3 regions of the Streptomyces sp. NBC_00647 genome follow, and region 3 is predicted to be linked to each of the others. Evidence: riboswitches for the same ligand, from Rfam matches in the RefSeq annotation. Region 3 holds a riboswitch; each other region holds the start of a gene.
What was found. A riboswitch is a leader RNA that binds a small molecule or an ion and turns the genes downstream of it on or off. The one in region 3 is predicted to bind thiamine pyrophosphate.

Region 1 (6,587 bases), 2.1 Mb from region 3:
CCGCCCGCGCCGCAGCGAGTGCCGCAGCGACTCCACCGACTTCTCGACCGTCGCCTCGGTGTGCGAACCGAAGTTGATCAGATACGGGGCATGGACGTACGCGGGGATCGCCCCGTCGGCGCAGGCGGCACGGAAGGCCTCGTCCTGCTTCGGGTTCCCGGCGGGGGTCGCCCAGCCGCGCGGGTTGGCGACGAAGACCTGAACGGTCTCGGCCGCGAGGTCGCGGGCGTAGGCCATGCCGACGGAGTCGAGGCCACCGGCCACGGGAACATGGCCGCCGACGGGATTGCGGAGCTGCTTGCTGGTCACACCCATCAGGGTGTCACGCGCCGCCGGGCGCCCCGCGGGCGGACCGGGTGGGGGAGCGGCCCCCGGGCGCGGGCGCGCCGGGGGCCGGGTGTCCCTGGGGGCTCAGCGGATCTCGATCGTGATCGTCGAGCCCTTGGGCGCCGTGTCGCCGCCGTCCACCGACTGGCTCTTGACCGTGTCCCCGAAGAGTCCGAGCAGCCCGCGGTCCTCGTCGACCTCGAACCCGGCGTCCTCGAGCGCCTGCTTCGCGTCGTCCACGCTGTCGCCCACGACGTCCGGGACCTCGACCATCGGGGGGCCCTTGGAGACCGTCAGCGTCACCGTGTCGCCCTTGGCGGCCTCGCTGCCCGGGACCGGTGACTGCTCGGCGATCTGGCCCTTGTCGAAGTCCGAGGTGACGCGGTTCGCGGCGATCTTCACCTTCAGGCCCGCATCCTCCAGCTCCGCGGTGGCGTCCTCGACGGACGAGCCGGTCACCTCGGGCACGTCCACGGCACTGCCCTTGCTGACGATGATCGCGATCGCCGAACCCGAGTGCCGCGGCGTCCCCGCGATCGGATCGGTACCGATCACGAAGCCCCTGGTCACGTCGTCGCTGAACTTCCGGGTGACCATGCCCGCGGCGAGCCCTTCGCCCTTGAGCACGTCCTTCGCCTTGAACAGGGCGAAGCCCTTCAGGTCGGGCACCTTCACCGTCTCCGGGCCGTTCGAGACGGTCAGCGTCACGGAGTCGTTGTCGCGGATCCGTTCGCCGACACCGGGGTCGGTGCTGATCACCTGGCCGCGCTTCACGGTGTCGCTGTAGGCGTGCTTGACCTGCTTGACGTCGAGCCCGGCGTCCCGGAGCCGGGCCTCGGCCTGCTGCTGCGTCTTCGTCAGGACCGGCGGGACCTTGGTGAACTGACCGGAGTTGATGTACCAGACACCGCCGCCGAGGCCGAGCACCAGCACGATCGCGGCGACGACCATCAGAATCCCGCGCCGCGGACGTGTGCCCGGCTGTCGCACGGGCGCGGTCGGCGCGGCACCGAAAGGGCTGGCCTGCTCGAAGCGGCTGGTCCGGTTCAGGTCGTGGCCGTCGTCCTCGTTCACGGGCAGCGGACGGGGGACGGACAGCGAGCGCGGGATCACGCTCGTGCGGTCGTCGGCGTTGGTGTGGCCCACGGCGAGGGCTCCCGGCGGTACGGCGTCGAGCTGGTCCGCGGTGAGACCGGCCCGTGCCTCGAGGACCTGGCCGAGCAGCGCCACCGCGTCTGCCGGGCGCACGTCGGGATTGCGGGCGGTGGCCGTGGTGACCAGTACGTCCAGCGCGTACGCCATGCCGGGCACGGCGGCCGACGGAGGCGGCACGTCCTCGTGGAGGTGCTGGTAGAGAACCTGCGCGGGAGAGTCCCCGGTGTACGGCTTGGCGCCGGTGAGCATCTCGTACAGGACGACACCGCAGGCGTACACGTCGACACGGGTGTCGGCGGTGCCGTGCTCGATCTGCTCGGGGGCGAGGTACGACACGGTGCCGAGGACGGCGCCCGTCGTGCTCGTGACCGTGTCCACGGCGCGGACCAGGCCGAAGTCCGCCACCTTGACCCGGCCGTCGTCCCCTATCAGGACGTTCTCCGGCTTCATGTCGCGGTGCACGAACCCGGCGCGGTGCGCGGCGCCGAGTGCGGCGAGCACCGGCTCCAGGATGTCGAGCGCGGCCCGCGGCTGCAGGGCGCCCCGCTCGCGCAGCACGTCACGCAGGGTGCACCCGGCGATGTACTCCATGGCCAGATAGACGTACGACCCGTCCGTCCCCTGGTCGAAGACCTGCACCACATTGGGGTGCGCCAGCCGGGCCACCGACTTGGCCTCGCGGATGAACCGCTCGACGAAGGAGGCGTCGGCGGCCAGCGTCGGGTGCATCACCTTGAGCGCGAGCACGCGGTCGAGGCGGGTGTCCAGGGCCCTGTAGACCGTGGCCATCCCGCCGACCGCGATCCGTGCGTCGACGCGATAGCGGCCGTCGAGCACGTGTCCGACAAGCGGGTCCTGAAGGGTCGTATCCACGCAGGTGAGTCTACGAGCCGCCACTGTCACACCGCCCCGTTCGGCCGATACCGGGGCCCGACTGCAGCCGACCTGTGACGCACGCCGCACGCACGGGGACGCTGACGTCGCACTGATGTCCGATCGGACCCCTGTCCACCTTCACAAGGCCACAACGCGACAACCTGCGCCCGGCGGAAGCCGAACGCGGCCGGAAAGGGACGCTGCGCGGACATCGCGCGGGCGGACGACTCAGAACGCGGGGCGCTCCGGGTCCAGCGCCGCCATGCCCTCCGTGGGGGAGGAGGCCGCGGCGAAGTGCCGCCGCGGGATGCGCCCCGCCCGGCGGGCCAGACGACCCGCCTCCACCGCGTGCCGCATGGCCTCCGCCATCAGCACCGGCTCCTGCGCCCGTGTCACCGCCGAGGCCAGCATCACGCCCGCGCACCCCAGCTCCATCGCGAGCGCGGCGTCCGACGCCGTACCCGCCCCGGCGTCCAGGATCACCGGCACGCGCGCGTGCTCGACGATCAGCTGGAAGTTGTGCGGGTTGCGGATCCCGAGCCCGGACCCGATGGGTGAGCCGAGCGGCATGATCGCCGCGCAGCCGACGTCCTCCAGCTTCCGCGCCAGCACCGGGTCGTCGTTCGTGTACGGCAGCACGGTGAAGCCGTCGTCGACCAGCGTCTCCGCCGCGTCGAGCAGCTCGATGGGATCGGGCAGAAGCGTCCGCTCGTCGGCGATGACCTCCAGCTTGACCAGGTCGGTGCCCAGCGCCTCGCGCGCGAGCCGGGCGGTCAGCACGGCCTCACCGGCGGTGTAGCAGCCGGCCGTGTTCGGCAGGACGCGGATGCCGAGCCGGTCGAGCACCGACAGGACCGAGCCGTGCACGGACGCGTCCACGCGCCGCATCGCGACCGTCGTCAGCTCCGTGCCGGACGCCGCCAGGGAACGCTCCAGGACGTCGAGGCTGGGCGCGCCGCCCGTCCCCATGATCAGCCGGGACGCGTAGGACCTGCCACCGAGGACGAAGGGATCGTCGGCCATGGGTCAGCCTCCCTGGACGGCGGTGAGGACTTCGACGCGGTCGCCCTCGGTGAGAGCGGTGGACGACCACTGCGCGCGCGGGACGACGGTCTCGTTCAGGGCGGCGGCCACTCCGGACGGCGCTGGGGTGAGGGTCGCGACGAGCGTGTCGAGAGCGGTCCCGGCGGCGATCCGCTGCCGCTCCCCGTTGACGACGATGTTCATGCGGGCTGCTCCGTGAGGGCCGTGGCGCCGAAGCGCAGAGGGCTGAAGGGGCGGGCTTCGGCGGGGAGTTCGCCGGTGGTCAGGACGTGGGCCATCGCGTCGCCGGTGACGGGCGTCAGGAGCACGCCGTTGCGGAAGTGCCCGGTGGCCACCAGCAGTCCGTCCAGCGCGGTGGGTCCGAGCAGCGGCGCGTTGTCGGGCGAGCCGGGGCGCAGCCCCGCGCGGGTCTCGACGAGCGGCAGCTCGGTGATCCCGGGAACCAGCTCATGGGCGTCGCGCAGCAACTCGTAGACGCCGCCCGCCGTCACGGTGGTGTCCCAGCCCAGTTCCTCGCTGGTCGCGCCCACCACGAGCTCGCCGTTCTCGCGCGGCACCAGGTAGACGTGGCTGCCGCGCACCATGGCCCGCACCGTGCGGTTCAGGAAGGGCGCGTACCGCTGCGGCACGGCCAGCCGCAGCACCTGCCCCTTCACCGGACGCACGGGCGGCAGGACGTCTTCGGGCACGCCCGCCAGACGCCCGCTGAGGCTGCCCCCGGCCAGCACCACCTGGCCCGCGGTGAGTTCGGTGCCGTCCGTGGTGACCACTCCGGCGGCCCGGTCCCGTACGACGGTCAGACGCTCCGCCCAGCTCCGGTGCAGCACCACTCCGGCCCGCTCGCACGCCGTGACCAGGGCTCCCGCGAGGCGCCGCGGATCGATCTGGTGGTCGCCGTCGACCCGCAGACCACCGCGTACACCGGGTGCGAGCATCGGCTCGAGACGGCGGCACTCACGGCCGCTCAGCCACTCCGACTCCAGCCCCGACCGGCTCTGCAGAGCGTGCAGTTCCCGCAGGTGCGCGCGGTCGTCGGCGTCCAGCGCGACGGCCAGCGTGCCGCACCGGAGATAGCCGAGGTCCTGGCCGGACACCTCGGTCAGCTCGGCGGCGAAGTCCGGATAGCGGCGCGCGGAGGCGAGGTTGAGGCCCAGCAGGGTCTCCTCGCCGTAGTGCAGCTCGGTGACGGCGGCGAGCATCCCGGCCGCGACCTGGGCGGCCCCGCCGCCCGGCTCGGGGTCCACGAGCGCCGTGGCGAACCCGCGCTGAGCGGCCCGCCAGGCCGTCACCAGGCCGATGATTCCGCCCCCGATGACGAGGACGTCTGAGGAACGTGCAGGCGACATGGGCGTCCAGCCCCTCCCTTCGCCGGCATGACCCGGATCAGGTTCGTACGGTCGGAGGCCGCCCAGCCTCCCTCTCAGCCCGGTGCGTCCGGGCTCCCGCGAGTGCTTTACGTTGGCCACCCTAGCCCGCCCCCGCCCGTCCCAGTAAGGGAGCCTCAGCCCGTGGCACGATCGCTCGACGGCCTCGTCCTCGCCCCCGTCGCCGACCAGGCGCCGGGCCAGGTCGGCACCCGCACCCGCTTCAGGTACCACGAGGAGGACGGCGTGGTCTGGGCCGACTACGCGGGCGGCGACGTGGTCCGCGGGCACCTCGTGGGCACCCGTGAGGGCGACCGCCTCGACTTCCGGTACGTGCAGCTGAAGCACGACGGGACCACCTCGTCGGGCCACTGCGCGTCCCTCGTGGTGGAACTGCCCGACGGCCGCGTGCGGCTGGAGGAGAGCTGGGCGTGGGAGTCCCGGACAGGCACAGGGACGAGCGTGGTGGAAGAGGTGCGCGCGACCGGCCGTGTGGAACAGGTCACTGAGCACGTCCGCTGACTGACGAATTGTCAGGTGTCTATGGTGATCAGGTGAGCGAGCAGACGCAGGCACAGTCTCAGAGGCCCGTACGGCGGGTCGTCGTGGTGGGCGCGGGCATGGCCGGAGTGCAGACCGCGGTCGCCCTGCGCGAGCAGGGCTTCACGGGCACGGTCACGCTGATCGGCGCGGAGCCGCATCAGCCGTACGACCGGCCGCCGCTGTCCAAGGCCGTACTCCTGGGCAAGGCCGAGGGCTCCGCCTTCGACATCGACTTCGAGGCCCTGGACATCGAGCTGAGGCTGGGCCGCGCGGCGCTCGGCGTGCGCCCCGGGGACCACGAGCTGGACACCGAGGGCGGACCGGTCCCGTACGACGTCCTGGTTGTCGCCACCGGCGCCGAACCGATCCGGCTGCCCGGCGCGGAGGGCGTGCCCGGGGTGCACCTGCTGCGCACCCTGGACGACGCCGAACGGCTGCGTCCCGTCCTCGCCCAGCAGCACGACATCGTGGTCGTCGGCGCGGGCTGGATCGGCGCCGAGTTCGCCACGGCGGCGCGTGAGGCGGGCTGCGCGGTGACGGTCGTCGAGGCCGCCGACCGGCCGCTCGCCGGCGCGCTGCCCGCCGAGGTGGCGGCGCCGATGGCCGGCTGGTACGCGGACAGCGGGGCCTCGTTGCGCACCCACGCGCGCGTGGAGCGCATCGAGCCGGGCGCGGTGGTCCTGGACGACGGCTCCCGGGTGCCCGCGGGCGCCGTCGTGGTCGGCATCGGGGCGCGGCCCGCGACCGCCTGGATCGCCGGCTCCGGAATCGACCTCGGCGCCCACCGCGAGATCGTCGCCGACGACCACCTGCGGACCTCGCTGCCGGACGTCTACGCGGTCGGCGACTGCGCCTCCTTCCCGTCGGGACGCTACGAGGGCCGCCTCCTCGTCCACCACTGGGACAACGCCCTCCAGGGACCGCGCACGGTGGCCGCGAACATCATCGGGGAGGCTCCCGCCGCCTACGACCCCGTGCCGTACTTCTGGTCCGAGCAGTTCGGCCGCTTCGTGCAGTACGTCGGCCACCACGCGCCCGCCGACACCTTGGTGTGGCGCGGCGACTCCTCGGGCGCCTCCTGGTCGGTGTGCTGGCTCCACGAGACGCGTCTGGTCGCTCTTCTGGCGGTGGGCCGCCCGAGGGATCTCGCTCAGGGCCGGCGACTCATCGAGGCGGGCGCGCTGATGGATCCGGAGCTGCTCGCGGACCCGTCGAGGCCGCTGAAGGCCGCCACGGTCTGAATCCGTCACCCCAGGTCGGGCGCCCTCGGCTTCCGAC
Region 2 (6,587 bases), 4.1 Mb from region 3:
GCTTGTGGTCGGACTGCGCGGTGCCCTTCCCCCGGCCGATCGTCGCCCGCACCGCCACCGCGTCGGACGAACAGCGGACCTCTCCCGGCGAACCGACTTGACGATCCTTTGACCTTGACCTCAGACTCCCCCTGCAACTCCCCACCATCGAAGGAATTTTCGAAATAATGAAGAGATTCGCGCGGCCCCGTACCGGCGCCGCAGCGGTTGTGTCCGTTCTCTCCCTCGCCCTGGTCACCGGCTGCTCCGACAGCGGCTCCGGGTCGGGTTCCGACGACAAGGGCAGCGGCAAGGACTCGGCCGCCGCCGCGAAGCCCCTCAGCGACAGCGAGCTGGGCAAACTGATCATCACGGCGGCCGACGCCAAGGGCTTCAAGGTCAGTCCGGCCGACAAGGCCGACGCGTTCGCCGACTCCAAGAAGGACGTCAAGGTCGTCGACGAGAAGTGCGCACCGCTCGCGTACGTCCTCACCGGCTTCGCGCCGGGCGACTCGGTCTCCTACGTGAACCGCATGGCCCAGGAAGACCCGGCGGCCAAGGCGAGCGCGTCCCCCACCAAGGACATGGAGGACATGTCGCCGGAGGAGCTCGAGAAGGCCCTGGGCTCCGTCACCGACGCGCTCGGTTCGACGATGACCATCGTCTCGCTCTCCTCGTACGAGGGGGACGGCGCGAAGGAGACCATGTCGTCGGTCTCCGAGGCGATCGAGGGCTGTGGCGGCGGGTTCACCGCCACAGGCAAGGACGGGCCGCAGAAGTTCTCGAAGGTCGCGGGGGAGAAGGCCTCCGGGAACGGTGACGAGTCGGTGGCGTTCGCAACGACCGCTGACGCGGAGGGATCCCCGCTGACCGTGCACGCCGAGGTCGCGCGTCACGGCAACACCGTCGCGACGTACTACTCGCTCAGCCTCGCGGCCCTGGCCGGCGACGGCAAGGCGGCTGCCTACAGCGTGCCGGCCGCGCTCATCGAGGCGCAGACGGCCAAGCTCGGCTGACCCGGAGCCCGGTGGGAGAGCGGGCACGGTCGACCCGACCACCCGCCCTTCCGCCGGGCCCCGCGGCGACCCTCGCACCGCACCTCGCGCCGCCCACCCCCGGGCCGCCTCGTGCCTCCGCCGGTGCTCCCCCGCGCCGCCCTCGGCCGGGCTCCGGCGGGAGCCCCACGGCCGGCGGATGCCCCCACCCGACGGCCGCCTTCGCTGCTCGCGGCCCCGCCCGGTGAAGTCACCCACGGACCGTCCAACGCGGTTGCGGCGCGCCGCCGTTCACGCTCCCGGCTACGCCGGGCAGTGCCCGTCGGACGATGTCATCCGTACCGTCGGGCGACGTCAGGTGGTGCCGGAGGGAGTGCCGGGGTGCGCGATCCGCGCGGCGAAGGCGGCGATGTCGGCGACCACGCGTTCGGGCTCTTCCCAGTGGACGACATGGCCGGTGCCCTCGTAGGCGAGGAAGTCGGCGCCGTGCACGGCGTTCAGGATGGTCTGCTGGTCCTCGCGGGGCAGATACTCGTCCTGGTCGCCCCAGATGACGAGCGTGGGCACCAGGATGCCCGCGAGGGTCGCGCCCAGATCGGCGTCGAGGAGTCCGCCCACGGTCTCCTTCCAGACGTACGCGGGGAGTTTGAGGCTCTCCTCGACCATGGTCTCGATGAACCCGCGGGCGATCGGGCGGGCCGCCGTGCCCGCCATGAAGTCCTCGACGAACGCGCGGGGTACGGGATCGGCGAGGCCTTCCGCCGCCTCCCGCGTCTCGGCCGCCGCCGGCTTGTCCGCCAGGGTTCCGGGGACGCCGAGCAGAACCAGGCCGGCGATGCGGTCGGGGTGGCTGCCGGCGACGATCCGGGCCGGTACGCCACCGCTGGACGCCCCGACCAGAATCGTGCGAGGGATGTCGGCCGCGTCGAGGAAGGCCACCAGGTCGGCGGCGAAATCGTCGGGAGTGTAGCCCTCGGGAGGCCGGTCCGCATCGCCGTGTCCGCGCTGTGTGGGCGCGTAGCCGTGCAGGGATGCCGGAAGGCGCCTCAGGAGGGGCTCGAAGGACCACCAGGAGTCGGCCAGACCGTGCACGAAGACGACCGGTGTACCGCTGGGATAACCGGCTTCGGCGTACGGGAGGGTGAGCCCTTCCCGCACCTGCGCGGACTTCAGGGAGATCACGGTCACGGCACCCTGCCTCCTTCCGCCCGGCCACCGGGTCCGGGAACCCGGGAGCGGAGAGCGAGCGGCGATCACTTCCGACAGTACCGAGGGGCGGCACGCACCGCGCTGCGGGAAGGTGCGGCCGGGCCACCCGGATGAATCGGATGTGTTCGGTCGCGTCCTGCTCCAGGTGGGTGGCGCGAAGGGCCGAGGGGGTGGCTCCCCTGCGGGGATCCGTGTCCCGGGGCCGGCGCCTCCGCCGTACACAGGAGCGGGGGGATGAGGTTACTGTGTCCGTCGTACCGGACACGGGGTGCCCCCTCCGGGGGCTGAGATCACACCCGTCGAACCTGAACCAGTTCGTACTGGCGGAGGGATGTCTTCCATGCCATTGGCGCATGTTTCCGACGGGCTGCCCGTCGACAGCCGGCCCGCCGTCTTCGACGGACGGATGCCTGCCGCACCCGGGGACCTGCGGGTGGAGGGGCACGGCATCGAGCCGGTCCCGGAGAACAACCGCTACGGCGGGGCCGGGCGCCTGTTCACCGTGTGGTTCGCCCCGAACCTGACGATGACGGGCGTGTTCACCGGCACCATCGGCATCGCGCTCGGCCTGGACTTCACCGCCGCCCTCGCGGCGGTCGTCCTGGGTACCGTGCTCGGCGCGCTGCCCACCGCCTACCTCAGCACCTGGGGCGGCCTCACCGGCACCGGCCAACTTCCCCTCGCACGGCTCGCGTTCGGCCGGGCGGTGGTGCTGCCCGGGATGCTCCAGTGGCTGTCCTCGGTCGCCTGGGACGCGCTGATCGGCCTGTTCGGCGGGGACGCGCTGGCCCGGCTGTGCGGCTGGCCGTTCTGGCTCGGCGTGCTGGTCATGATGGTTGCCCAGGGGGCCCTGGGTGTCCTCGGCTACGAAGCGATCCACCGCCTCCAGATCGTCATGACGTTCGTGCTCGCCGCCGCCTTCGCGGTGATCGCCTGGCGCATGCTCGACGGCGTCCACCCCGCCGCGACGGGAGCCGCCACCGGAGCCGACCGCGCGGGCGCGTTCGTCCTGACCAGCACCATCGCGCTCAGCCTCTCGCTGTCCTGGGCGCCGTACGCCAGTGACTTCAGCCGCTATCTGCCGCGTGCCACCTCCCGTCCGCGGATGTTCTGGTACACCCTGCTCGGCCTCGTGGTGTCCTTCGTGGCTGTTCAGGTACTCGGGCTGTGGGGCGCGTCCGTGCTGACCGACCAGACGGCGGCGGGCGTCGACGTGTTGCTGGGCGGCGGGGCGGCGGGCGCGTTCGGGCTGCTGGCCGTGGCGCTGGCGGCGGTGTGCAGCAACGCGATGAACGACTACAGCGGTTCGCTGGCCCTGCAGACCCTGGGCGTGCGGATACCGCGTCCGGTGGCCGCCGCGCTGGCCGCCGGGCTCGGCTTCCCCCTGGTGCTGTGGATGCACGCTGCCGACACCACGGCCCGCTTCCAGAACGTGCTGCTGTTCGTGGGCTATTGGATCCCCGGGTTCGTCGCGATCGTCGTCGTCGACTGGATCGCCCGCGGGCGGGAGCGCGGCGGCGCCCCGGTGGACCTCGCCGTCGAGACCGCCCGCCCGCGCTCCGGACGGGTGTCACTGGTCGCCTTCGTCGGGGCGTTCGGCGCGGCCGTGCCGTTCATGGACACCAGCCTGTACGTCGGTCCCGTCGCCGACGCGCTGCACGGCGCCGACCTCTCCTACTACGTGGCGTTCCTCGTCGCCCTCGCCCTCTACGCCCCGCTGCGGCTGCGCCGCCGCGCCTAGGAACCGTCGGACAGGCCTTTCCGACGGGCCTGTCCGACGCGCCCGTTCGTCGCTCCGCCGGCCGGAAGGGACTCGCGCCCGAAGCCGAATCCGAGAGGAACATCTCGTATGACCACGCCGCCCCGCGTCCTGACCATCGCCGGATCCGACTCCGGCGGAGGCGCCGGCATCCAGGCCGACCTGAAGACGATGCTGGCGCTGGGCGCCCATGGGATGAGCGTGCTCACCGCGGTGACGGCGCAGAACTCCGTGGGTGTGCAGGGTGCTTGGGAACTGTCCGAGGAGGCGGTGCGCGCCCAGTACCGCAGCGTCGTCGACGACATCGGCGTCCAGGCCGTGAAGACCGGAATGCTGTCGTCGCCCGGACTCGTCACCACGGTCGCCACGTTGCTGTCCGACCTGGCCGCCCCGGTGGTCGTGGACCCGGTGAGCGTCTCCAAGCACGGGGACCGGCTGCTGGCCGACGACGCGCTGGACGCCGTACGGACCCGGTTGCTGCCGCGGGCGACGGTGGCCACCCCGAATCTCGACGAGGTCGCCCAACTCACCGGGGTGAAGGTGAAGGACGAGGAGGGCATGCGCAGGGCCGCCGACCGGATGCTCGCCTACGGTCCCCGGTGGGTGCTGGTGAAGGGCGGTCATCTGCCGGGACAGGCCGTCGATCTGCTCACCGACGGAACGGCGGAGCACTGGCTGCGGGCCCCGCGCCACGACAACCGCCACACGCACGGCACCGGGTGCACGCTCGCCTCGGCCGTCGCGGTGGGCCTGGCCGAGGGCCTGTCGGTGCCGGACGCCGTTCGGCGGGCCAAGGAGTACGTGACCGCCGCCATCGAGGCAGGGTTCGCGCTCGGCGCCGGTATCGGGCCGGTGGACCACGGGTGGCGCCTGCGCCGCAGCGTCTGAGTCCGGGCGCTTTCCCGCCGGCGCGGCACCCGTCTCGTCCGGCGCCTTCCCGACGGCGCGCAATGTCTGGGTCCGGTCGCTCTCCGGCGCGCCTGGGCCGGTCGCTCTCCGGCGCGCGGAGCGGCCGAGGCAGTTCCCTGCCCTGGGTCCGGATCGGCAGGTGCGAGTGCCGTCCCGAACACCGGAGCAGTCGGGTCCGGGTGCCATCCAGAAGACCGGAAAGGTCGGGCCCGGGTTTCGTCCAGAACACCGGAGCGGTCGAGTCCGGATACCGCCCGAAAGACCGGAACGGTCGGGTCCTGGTGCCACCCGAAAGCCCGGAACGGCCGGGTCCGGGTGCCACCCGGAAGACCGGAGCGGTCGGGTCCGGGTGCCGCCCGGAGAACCGAGCGCCCGCTGCGCCGCACCACCTGCCTCCGACGGTGAACACCCCGCCCCCTGTCGTGCGTACTGATCGGCACAGCGACAGTCGTCTGCTCGCCCGTCAGGTACGCGGGGAGGCAGATCCGGATCCAAGGAGCACACCATGAAGGCGACCGCGCAGATCGGCGTCACAGGGCTCGCGGTGATGGGCCGCAATCTGGCCCGCAACTTCGCCCGGAACGGCTACACCGTCGCCGTCCACAACCGCACCCCCGCTCGCACCAAGGCACTCGTCGAGGAGTTCGGGCATGAGGGCGCCTTCGTGGCGGCCGAGTCGGCCGAGGAGTTCGTGGCGGCGCTGGAGCGCCCCCGCCGCCTGATGATCATGGTGCAGGCGGGTGCGGCCACCGACGCCGTCATCGAGGAGTTCGCGCCGCTGCTGGAGACCGGCGACATGATCATCGACGGCGGCAACGCCCACTTCACCGACACCCGGCGTCGTGAACAGTCGCTGCGCGAGCGCGGCATCCACTTCGTCGGCGCGGGTGTGTCCGGCGGCGAGGAGGGCGCCCTGCACGGGCCGAGCATCATGCCCGGCGGCTCCCCGGAGTCGTACGCCTCGCTCGGCCCGATGTTCGAGTCGATCAGCGCCAAGGTGGACGGCGAGCCCTGTGCCACGCACATCGGCACGGACGGTGCCGGGCACTTCGTCAAGATGGTGCACAACGGCATCGAGTACGCCGACATGCAGCTGATCGGCGAGGCCTACGACCTGCTCCGCCGCGTCGGCGGCTACACGCCGGCGCAGATCGCGGAGATCTTCCGGCGCTGGAACAAGGGCCGTCTCGACTCGTACCTGATCGAGATCACCGCCGAGGTCCTCGCGCACACGGACGCCGCGACCGGGGAGCCGTTCGTGGACGTCGTGGTCGACGCCGCCGGACAGAAGGGCACCGGCCGCTGGACCGTGCAGACCGCCCTCGATCTCGGCTCCCCGGTCACCGCCATCGCGCAGGCGACCTTCGCCCGCGCCGCCTCCAGCCAGGCCGGACTGCGCGCCGCCTACCAAGGCCTGCCCGGCGGCACCCACTGGGACCTGTCGGGAACGGAGGCCGAGCGGTTCACCAGCCAGGTCGAACACGCCCTGTACGCATCGAAGTTGATCGCGTACGACCAGGGCTGGAAGATGATCCTGGACGCCGCCGCCGAGTACGGCTGGGACATCGACCTCGGCGAGGTGGCGAAGATCTGGCGCGGCGGCTGCATCGTCCGCGCGGCGTTCCTCGACCGCATCCGCGCCGCGTACGCCGTCGATCCCGGCCTGATCAGCCTGCTCTCGGACGCCGGGTTCGCGACCGAGATCAAGGACGCCCAGGTCCCGTGGCGCGAGGTCA
Region 3 (6,587 bases):
GTGACGGCGGGTGTGGCCGCGGGAGCTGCCGCCACACCGGGCGAGGAGCCTCCGGAGCCCGCGACTCCCGGCGCCGCGCCCCCCGGGCCCGCGCTCCCGGACGCACCCGGCTCCTCATCCACGCTGATCCCGAAGTCGGTGGCCAGGCCCGCGAGTCCGGAGTCGTACCCCTGGCCCACCGCGCGGAACTTCCACTGGCCGCCCCGCATATAGAGCTCACCCCCGATGAATGCCGTCTCCGTCGTCGCCTCCATCTCGAAGAGCGCCAGCTCCTGACCGGTCCCGGCGTCGAGCAGCGTCAGCCTCAGACCCGTCAGCCCGCCGAAGGTGCCCCCGTCGGCGGAAGCCCCCAGGACGACGCGCTGGATCTCCGGCTCCAGGGCGCGCAGATCCACCCCGACGGTGTCCGTCGTCCCGACGCCTTCCTTCCGCTTCCCCAGGTGACGCACGGCACCGGAGGCATGTCTCGGCTGGTTGTAGAAGACGAAGTCACCGTCGTCCCGCACCCGTCCGTCCGCACGGAGCAGCAGAGCCGAGGCATCGGCGTCCGGAGCACCGGGCCCCCCGGACCAGCCCAGGACGACCTGCACCTCCTGCGCTGCGACGGGAAGGTTGGCGCCCTTGCTCATCGATGTCGCTGTCATGCGCCCAGTCTGCCTAGAGAACCCCGCACCCGAACCGTCCGATACGCATCCGCGCCCATCGGACGGCCCCAGGCCCCGCTCCCACTCCCACTCCGGCTCCGGCTCCGGCTCCGGCTCCGGCTCCGAAGACGGAACACCCGGCACATGGGGTCGGGCTCCGGCCCCGCGGCTCCGGATTCCCGGCTCCCAGCTCCCGGCTCCCTGCTCCGGTTCAGGGGGAGCCGGTCGCGTCCGTCGCAGCCCGGACGAACTCGCGCACCCGCTCGGTGCTGTTGCCCTCCCTCCACACCAGTCCCCGTTCGATCGGCTGGGCGTCGTGAAGAGGCACGTACGCGACATCGGGTCGGGGGTAGTACTGGCGGGAGTGCTCTCCGACCGGGAGGACACCCCGGCCCATCGCGACCAGAGTCAGCATTTCGGAGAACGACCCGCCGACCGGGCCCTTCGGAACCGGCCTGCCCGAAGGAGTGCGGTCCGGTGTGCGGTCCCGTTTGAACCCCGCCGAGGTCACCGCCGGGTACTGCACCACGGGGTGCTCCGCGAGTACTTCGACGGACACCCGCTCCTCGTCGGCGAGCGGATGACCGGCCGCCACGGCCAGTACCCGTCTCTCCCGCAGCAGCGCCGGACCGCAGGCCATTCCGTCGAAAGGGAACGAGGCGAGAAGGACGTCGATCGAGCCGTCCACCAGACTCGCCCGGGAGTTGGACAGTTGAACCTCCCGCACATCCACCCGGCAATCGGGGTGCCGCTCACCGAACAGACCGACCGCCCTGAGCAGTGCGGGTGCCGTCCACTCGCCGAGGAAGGCGACCCGCAGCTCTCCGGCGACCCCACGACTGGCGTCGGCCGCCCTTCGCAGCGCCGTCTCCATCGCGGCGACCAGCGGCACCAGGTCGGCCGCCAGCTGCCGGCCGATCGGAGTGAGCCGGACGGAACGGCTGTTGCGCTCGAACAGCGGCCCGCCGATTCTGCGTTCAAGCTTCTTGATCACCTGGCTGACCCGCCCGGTCGTGATCAGCAACCGCTCCGCGGTTCGGCCGAAGTGCAGCTCCTCGGCCAGCGTCAGGAAGGTCTCGATCTCCAGCCGCTCCAGCATCAATCCCCCCGGCGTTAAATCTGGCTCAACGGTCGTACGTCGATCATGCCTTGATGGTCTCCGTCCCGCGGCGGATCGTAGAAGCGTCCAACCGGCCCCCTGGGGAGCCCGGGACGCGCCTCTCCTGAACAGGACTCACATGAACGCCTCGGACATCACCTCCTATCTGAACGGGCTCGACAGCCCCCTGCGCGACATCGGCGAGAAGATCCGACCTGTCATCGACTCGGCCCTCCCCGACGGCTCCGGCGCGCTGTGGCACGGCCATCCCACCTGGAGCCTCGGAGCCAAGCCCGGTCAGACGCCGGTCTGCCTGCTCAAGGGCTACACGTCCTACATCACCTTCGGCCTCTGGCGCGGCCAGGAGGTGGCCGACCCATCGGGCCGACTGGTCGCCGGAGCCCGCCAGATGGCCTCGGTGAAACTCAGCCGTACCGACGAGGTCGACCCCGTCCTCTTCGGTGAATGGCTCCGCCGCGCCGTCGCCCTGGAGACGAAGTGACCGCGATGCGCGTGAAGGCCTTCGACCACCTGGTCCTCAACGTCGAGGACGTCGAACGGTCCCTGGGCTTCTACACCGGACTTCTCGGGCTGGCACCCGTGCGCCTTGCCGAGTGGCGAGCCGGCCAGGTCCCGTTCCCGTCGGTGCGGATCACCGCGGAAAGCGTCATCGACCTGGTGGACGGCCCCCGTGGGGAGTCCAACGTCGACCACATCTGTCTCACCGTGGAACCCCTGGACTGGGACGAGGTCATCGCGTCGGGATCCTTCACCGTGCTTCAGGGTCCCGTCGCGCGCTTCGGCGCGCGGGGCACCGCCACCTCGGTCTACGTCCAGGACCCGGACGGCAACACGGTGGAACTGCGCTGGTACCCACAGGACGCCGCGGTATGACCGGGCCGGCCGAGGGCGGCGGTCCGGGCGTTCCGTGCCCCGGACCGCGCCCCTGTGGAGCGGCTCAGTCGGCCAGCGGCAGGTACACGCGGTTGCCCGCCTCCGCGAACTCCCTGGACTTCTGAAGCATGCCCTCGGAGATCTCCGCCGCTGAGGCCCCTTCGGCCGCGTCACCGCCGAACCGCTCGTTGATGCTCTGGCTGATCTTCATCGAGCAGAACTTCGGCCCGCACATGGAGCAGAAGTGAGCCGTCTTGGCGGGCTCGGCCGGCAGCGTCTCGTCGTGGAACTCCCGTGCCGTGTCCGGATCGAGAGCCAGGTTGAACTGGTCCTCCCACCGGAACTCGAAGCGGGCGTCGGAGAGAGCGTCGTCCCAGTCCTGTGCACCTGGGTGCCCCTTGGCGAGATCGGCCGCGTGGGCGGCGATCTTGTAGGTGATGACGCCGGTCTTGACGTCGTCACGGTTGGGCAGGCCCAAATGTTCCTTGGGCGTCACGTAGCAGAGCATGGCCGTGCCCCACCAGGCGATCATCGCGGCACCGATGCCGGAGGTGATGTGGTCGTACGCAGGCGCGATGTCCGTCGTCAGCGGGCCGAGCGTATAGAACGGAGCTTCATCACAGATCTCCTGCTGAAGGTCGATGTTCTCCTTGATCTTGTGCATCGGGACATGTCCCGGGCCTTCGATCATCGTCTGTACTTGAAAACGCTTCGCGACGGTGTTGAGTTCCCCGAGCGTCCTCAACTCCGCGAACTGAGCGGCGTCGTTGGCGTCTGCGATGGAGCCGGGCCGCAGACCGTCGCCGAGCGAGTAGGTGACGTCGTACGCGGCGAGGATCTCGCAGAGTTCCTCGAAGTTCTCGTACAGGAACGACTCCTTGTGGTGCGCGAGGCACCAGGCCGCCATGATCGAGCCGCCGCGCGAGACGATGCCGGTCTTTCGGTTCGCGGTGAGGGGCACGTACGCCAGGCGCACGCCCGCGTGGACCGTCATGTAGTCCACGCCCTGTTCGGCCTGCTCGATGACCGTGTCCTTGTAGATCTCCCAGGTCAGCTCCTCGGCACGGCCGTCGACCTTCTCCAGCGCCTGGTAGAGCGGCACCGTGCCGATGGGGACGGGGGAGTTGCGCAGCACCCACTCGCGGGTGGTGTGGATGTTGCGGCCGGTCGACAGGTCCATGACCGTGTCGGCGCCCCAGCGGGTCGCCCAGGTCATCTTCTCGACCTCCTCCTCGATGGAGGAAGTGACCGCGGAGTTGCCGATGTTGGCGTTGACCTTCACCAGGAACCGCTTGCCGATGATCATCGGCTCGATCTCCGGGTGATTGACGTTGGCGGGCAGCACCGCGCGGCCGGCGGCGATCTCCTCGCGTACGACTTCGGGGTCGACGTTCTCCCGGAGTGCCACGAACTCCATCTCGGGCGTGATCTCGCCGCGGCGCGCGTAGGCGAGCTGGGTGACCGCCTGCCCGGAACGCCCCCGGCGCGGCTGACGCGGCCGCCCCGGGAAGACCGCGTCCAGATTGCGCAGCCCGCCGCGCGGGGACGTGTGCTTGATCCCGTCGTCCTCCGGGCGGGCGGGGCGGCCCGCGTACTCCTCGGTGTCCCCGCGGGCGATGATCCAGTTCTCGCGCAGCGGCGCCAGCCCCCTGCGTACATCGGTGTCGATGGTCAGATCGGTGTACGGGCCGGAGGTGTCGTACAGCGTCACGGACTGCCCGTTGGTCAGGTGCACCTGACGAACCGGCACCCGCAGATCGGGACGCGTACCCCCGACGTACGCCTTGTGCCAGCCGATGGACTTCCCGGTCTCCCCGTTCGGCGACGGTGAGGCAGCCCCGGCCGTCTGGCTGGAGGCAGGCGTGCGTACGTCCTTGTTGGTCATGAGACCTACTCCCTACGCCGGCATTACCCGGTAACAGGTTCAGCGGTCGACGCAGCGGTTTCCGTTCGTCGATGTTTCATGTGAAACATCGCGAAGACGGAGGTCAGCGCCCTCTCAGCCCGGTGCTCCGAGCTCCCGCGTGTGCAAAGGTGCCTCCACGCTAGCGTCATATTTGGCGCGGTGAACAGAGGGCCCCTGTCGTTCTTGCGATGATCGGTCGGTGACAACACCCCAGCGATCCCCGTTCCCACCGTCCGAGTCTCCGCGCCGTCCGGGCTCCGACGACGGCCACGGACATGGTTCCGGCAACGGCCATGGACTTGGGCACGGGCCGGGTGGTGGCCATGGTTCCGGACCGGACGGCGGTCACAACGGTCACGGCGGCGAACACGGGCCGGGCCCGGGCGACGGAGATCGTGGAGGTCAGAGCGGCGGGCATGGGCACTCGCACAGCCACGGTCCTGCCGCGCCGGTCTCCAAGCACCTGCGCAAGGTCATCGCCGCGGTACTGATCCCCTTCGCGGCCGCGGTCGCGGTGGGTCTCGTGGTGCTGTGGCCCGGCGGCGCCCCCTCCCACGAGCGCACCGGCGTCGGCTTCGACCGGCAGACCCAGCAGGCGACGGTCACCAAGATCGACCAGGTGGACTGCAAGTCCGTGAACGCCTCGGGGGAGACCCCGACGGGCGATACCTCCACCGCCGAGGGCTCCTCCGCCCAGCAGCAGGCGACGGGTGAATGCAAGAAGGCGACGATCCGGATCGACACCGGCAAGGACAAGGGCCGCACGTTCACCGAGATCGTTCAGCCGGACCAGTCACGGCAGTTGCACCAGGGCGAGAAGGTCGTCGTCGCGTACGAGCCCTCCGCCCCCAAGGACCTCCAGTACTCGGTCACGGACGCGAACCGGAAGCTTCCCCTGACGCTCCTCGCCGGGATCTTCGCCGTGGTCGTCGTGGTGGTCGGCCGGATGCGCGGCGTCATGGCACTGATCGCCCTGGCCATCAGCTTCATGATCCTGAACTTCTTCATCCTGCCGGCGATCCTGCAGGGCTCGAACCCCCTGGTCGTGGCCGTCGTCGGGTCCAGCGCGATCATGCTGATCGCGCTCTACATGTGCCATGGTCTGTCGGCCCGGACATCCGTGGCCGTGGTCGGCACCCTGCTCTCACTCGTGCTGATCGGCATCCTCGGCTCGGTCTTCATCGACTGGGCCGTGCTGACCGGCAACACGGACGACAACACCGGTCTGATCCACGGCCTGTACCCGTCCATCGACATGAGCGGTCTGCTGCTGGCCGGAGTCATCATCGGTTCGCTCGGTGTTCTCGACGATGTGACGGTGACGCAGACGTCCGCGGTATGGGAACTGCACGAGGCCAACCCCACGATGGGCTGGCGTGGCCTCTACCGCGCGGGCATCCGGATCGGCCGCGACCACATCGCGTCGGTCGTCAACACGCTCGTCCTGGCCTACGCGGGCGCCGCGTTGCCGCTGCTGCTGCTCTTCTCGATCGCCCAGAGCAGCGTGGGCACCGTGGCCAACAGCGAACTGGTCGCCGAGGAGATCGTGCGCACCCTGGTCGGATCGATCGGCCTGGTCGCCGCCGTGCCGGTGACGACCGCTCTGGCCGCCCTCGTGGTCGCCGCGGACCGTGAGGGGACCGCGACCGGCCCCGTCGAGCCCGCGGGTGTCAGGACGCCGGCGCGGAGCGGGAAGGGCCGTCGCCGCAAGCACTGAGCCGTCCGCCGGAAGCGCCGGAGCCGTACGACGCACACGCCCCTTTTGAGGAAGCGTTACTCCGCCGGGCACGGGGGGCTTCAGCCCGCGCTCTGCTCCTCCGCCAGGATGCGGTCGAGCGCTTCGTCGAGGGATGTGTCGAAGCCCGCGAGGGAGCGCTCCTGCCCGAGCGGCACCAGCTTGTCCGTACGGTCGAGGAAGGCGACGAGCGGCGCGGCCCCGGACCGGAACAGGGCATGATCTCCCCCGACCTGAAGCCGGATCAGCACCTCACCGAACGCCTCCGGGTCGGCCGGAGCGATGTGCACATCTCCGTCGCCGCATGGC

Region 1: linked by a shared signal. The riboswitch ahead of thiO (glycine oxidase ThiO) and the one ahead of thiC (phosphomethylpyrimidine synthase ThiC) in region 3 are both predicted to bind thiamine pyrophosphate.
Region 2: linked by a shared signal. The riboswitch ahead of OG788_RS05420 (purine-cytosine permease family protein) and the one ahead of thiC (phosphomethylpyrimidine synthase ThiC) in region 3 are both predicted to bind thiamine pyrophosphate.

The regions. Positions count from the first base shown of each region.
Region 1 is NZ_CP109040.1:3,226,826-3,233,412, reverse strand. It holds gene OG788_RS14265 (deoxyribonuclease IV) at 1-315, opposite strand, end outside; gene pknB (Stk1 family PASTA domain-containing Ser/Thr kinase) at 412-2,355, opposite strand; gene OG788_RS14255 (thiazole synthase) at 2,587-3,381, opposite strand; gene thiS (sulfur carrier protein ThiS) at 3,385-3,585, opposite strand; gene thiO (glycine oxidase ThiO) at 3,582-4,748, opposite strand; TPP riboswitch at 4,746-4,858, opposite strand; gene OG788_RS14240 (hypothetical protein) at 4,911-5,288, shown strand; gene OG788_RS14235 (NAD(P)/FAD-dependent oxidoreductase) at 5,321-6,550, shown strand.
Region 2 is NZ_CP109040.1:1,222,032-1,228,618, forward strand. It holds gene OG788_RS05410 (hypothetical protein) at 168-995, shown strand; gene OG788_RS05415 (alpha/beta hydrolase) at 1,329-2,162, opposite strand; TPP riboswitch at 2,438-2,532, shown strand; gene OG788_RS05420 (purine-cytosine permease family protein) at 2,524-3,924, shown strand; gene thiD (bifunctional hydroxymethylpyrimidine kinase/phosphomethylpyrimidine kinase) at 4,033-4,830, shown strand; gene gndA (NADP-dependent phosphogluconate dehydrogenase) at 5,357-6,587, shown strand, end outside.
Region 3 is NZ_CP109040.1:5,286,136-5,292,722, forward strand. It holds gene OG788_RS23205 (VWA domain-containing protein) at 1-644, opposite strand, end outside; gene OG788_RS23210 (LysR family transcriptional regulator) at 856-1,743, opposite strand; gene OG788_RS23215 (DUF1801 domain-containing protein) at 1,883-2,245, shown strand; gene OG788_RS23220 (VOC family protein) at 2,251-2,637, shown strand; gene thiC (phosphomethylpyrimidine synthase ThiC) at 2,702-4,522, opposite strand; TPP riboswitch at 4,515-4,671, opposite strand; gene OG788_RS23230 (YibE/F family protein) at 4,743-6,260, shown strand; gene OG788_RS23235 (SsgA family sporulation/cell division regulator) at 6,341-6,587, opposite strand, start outside.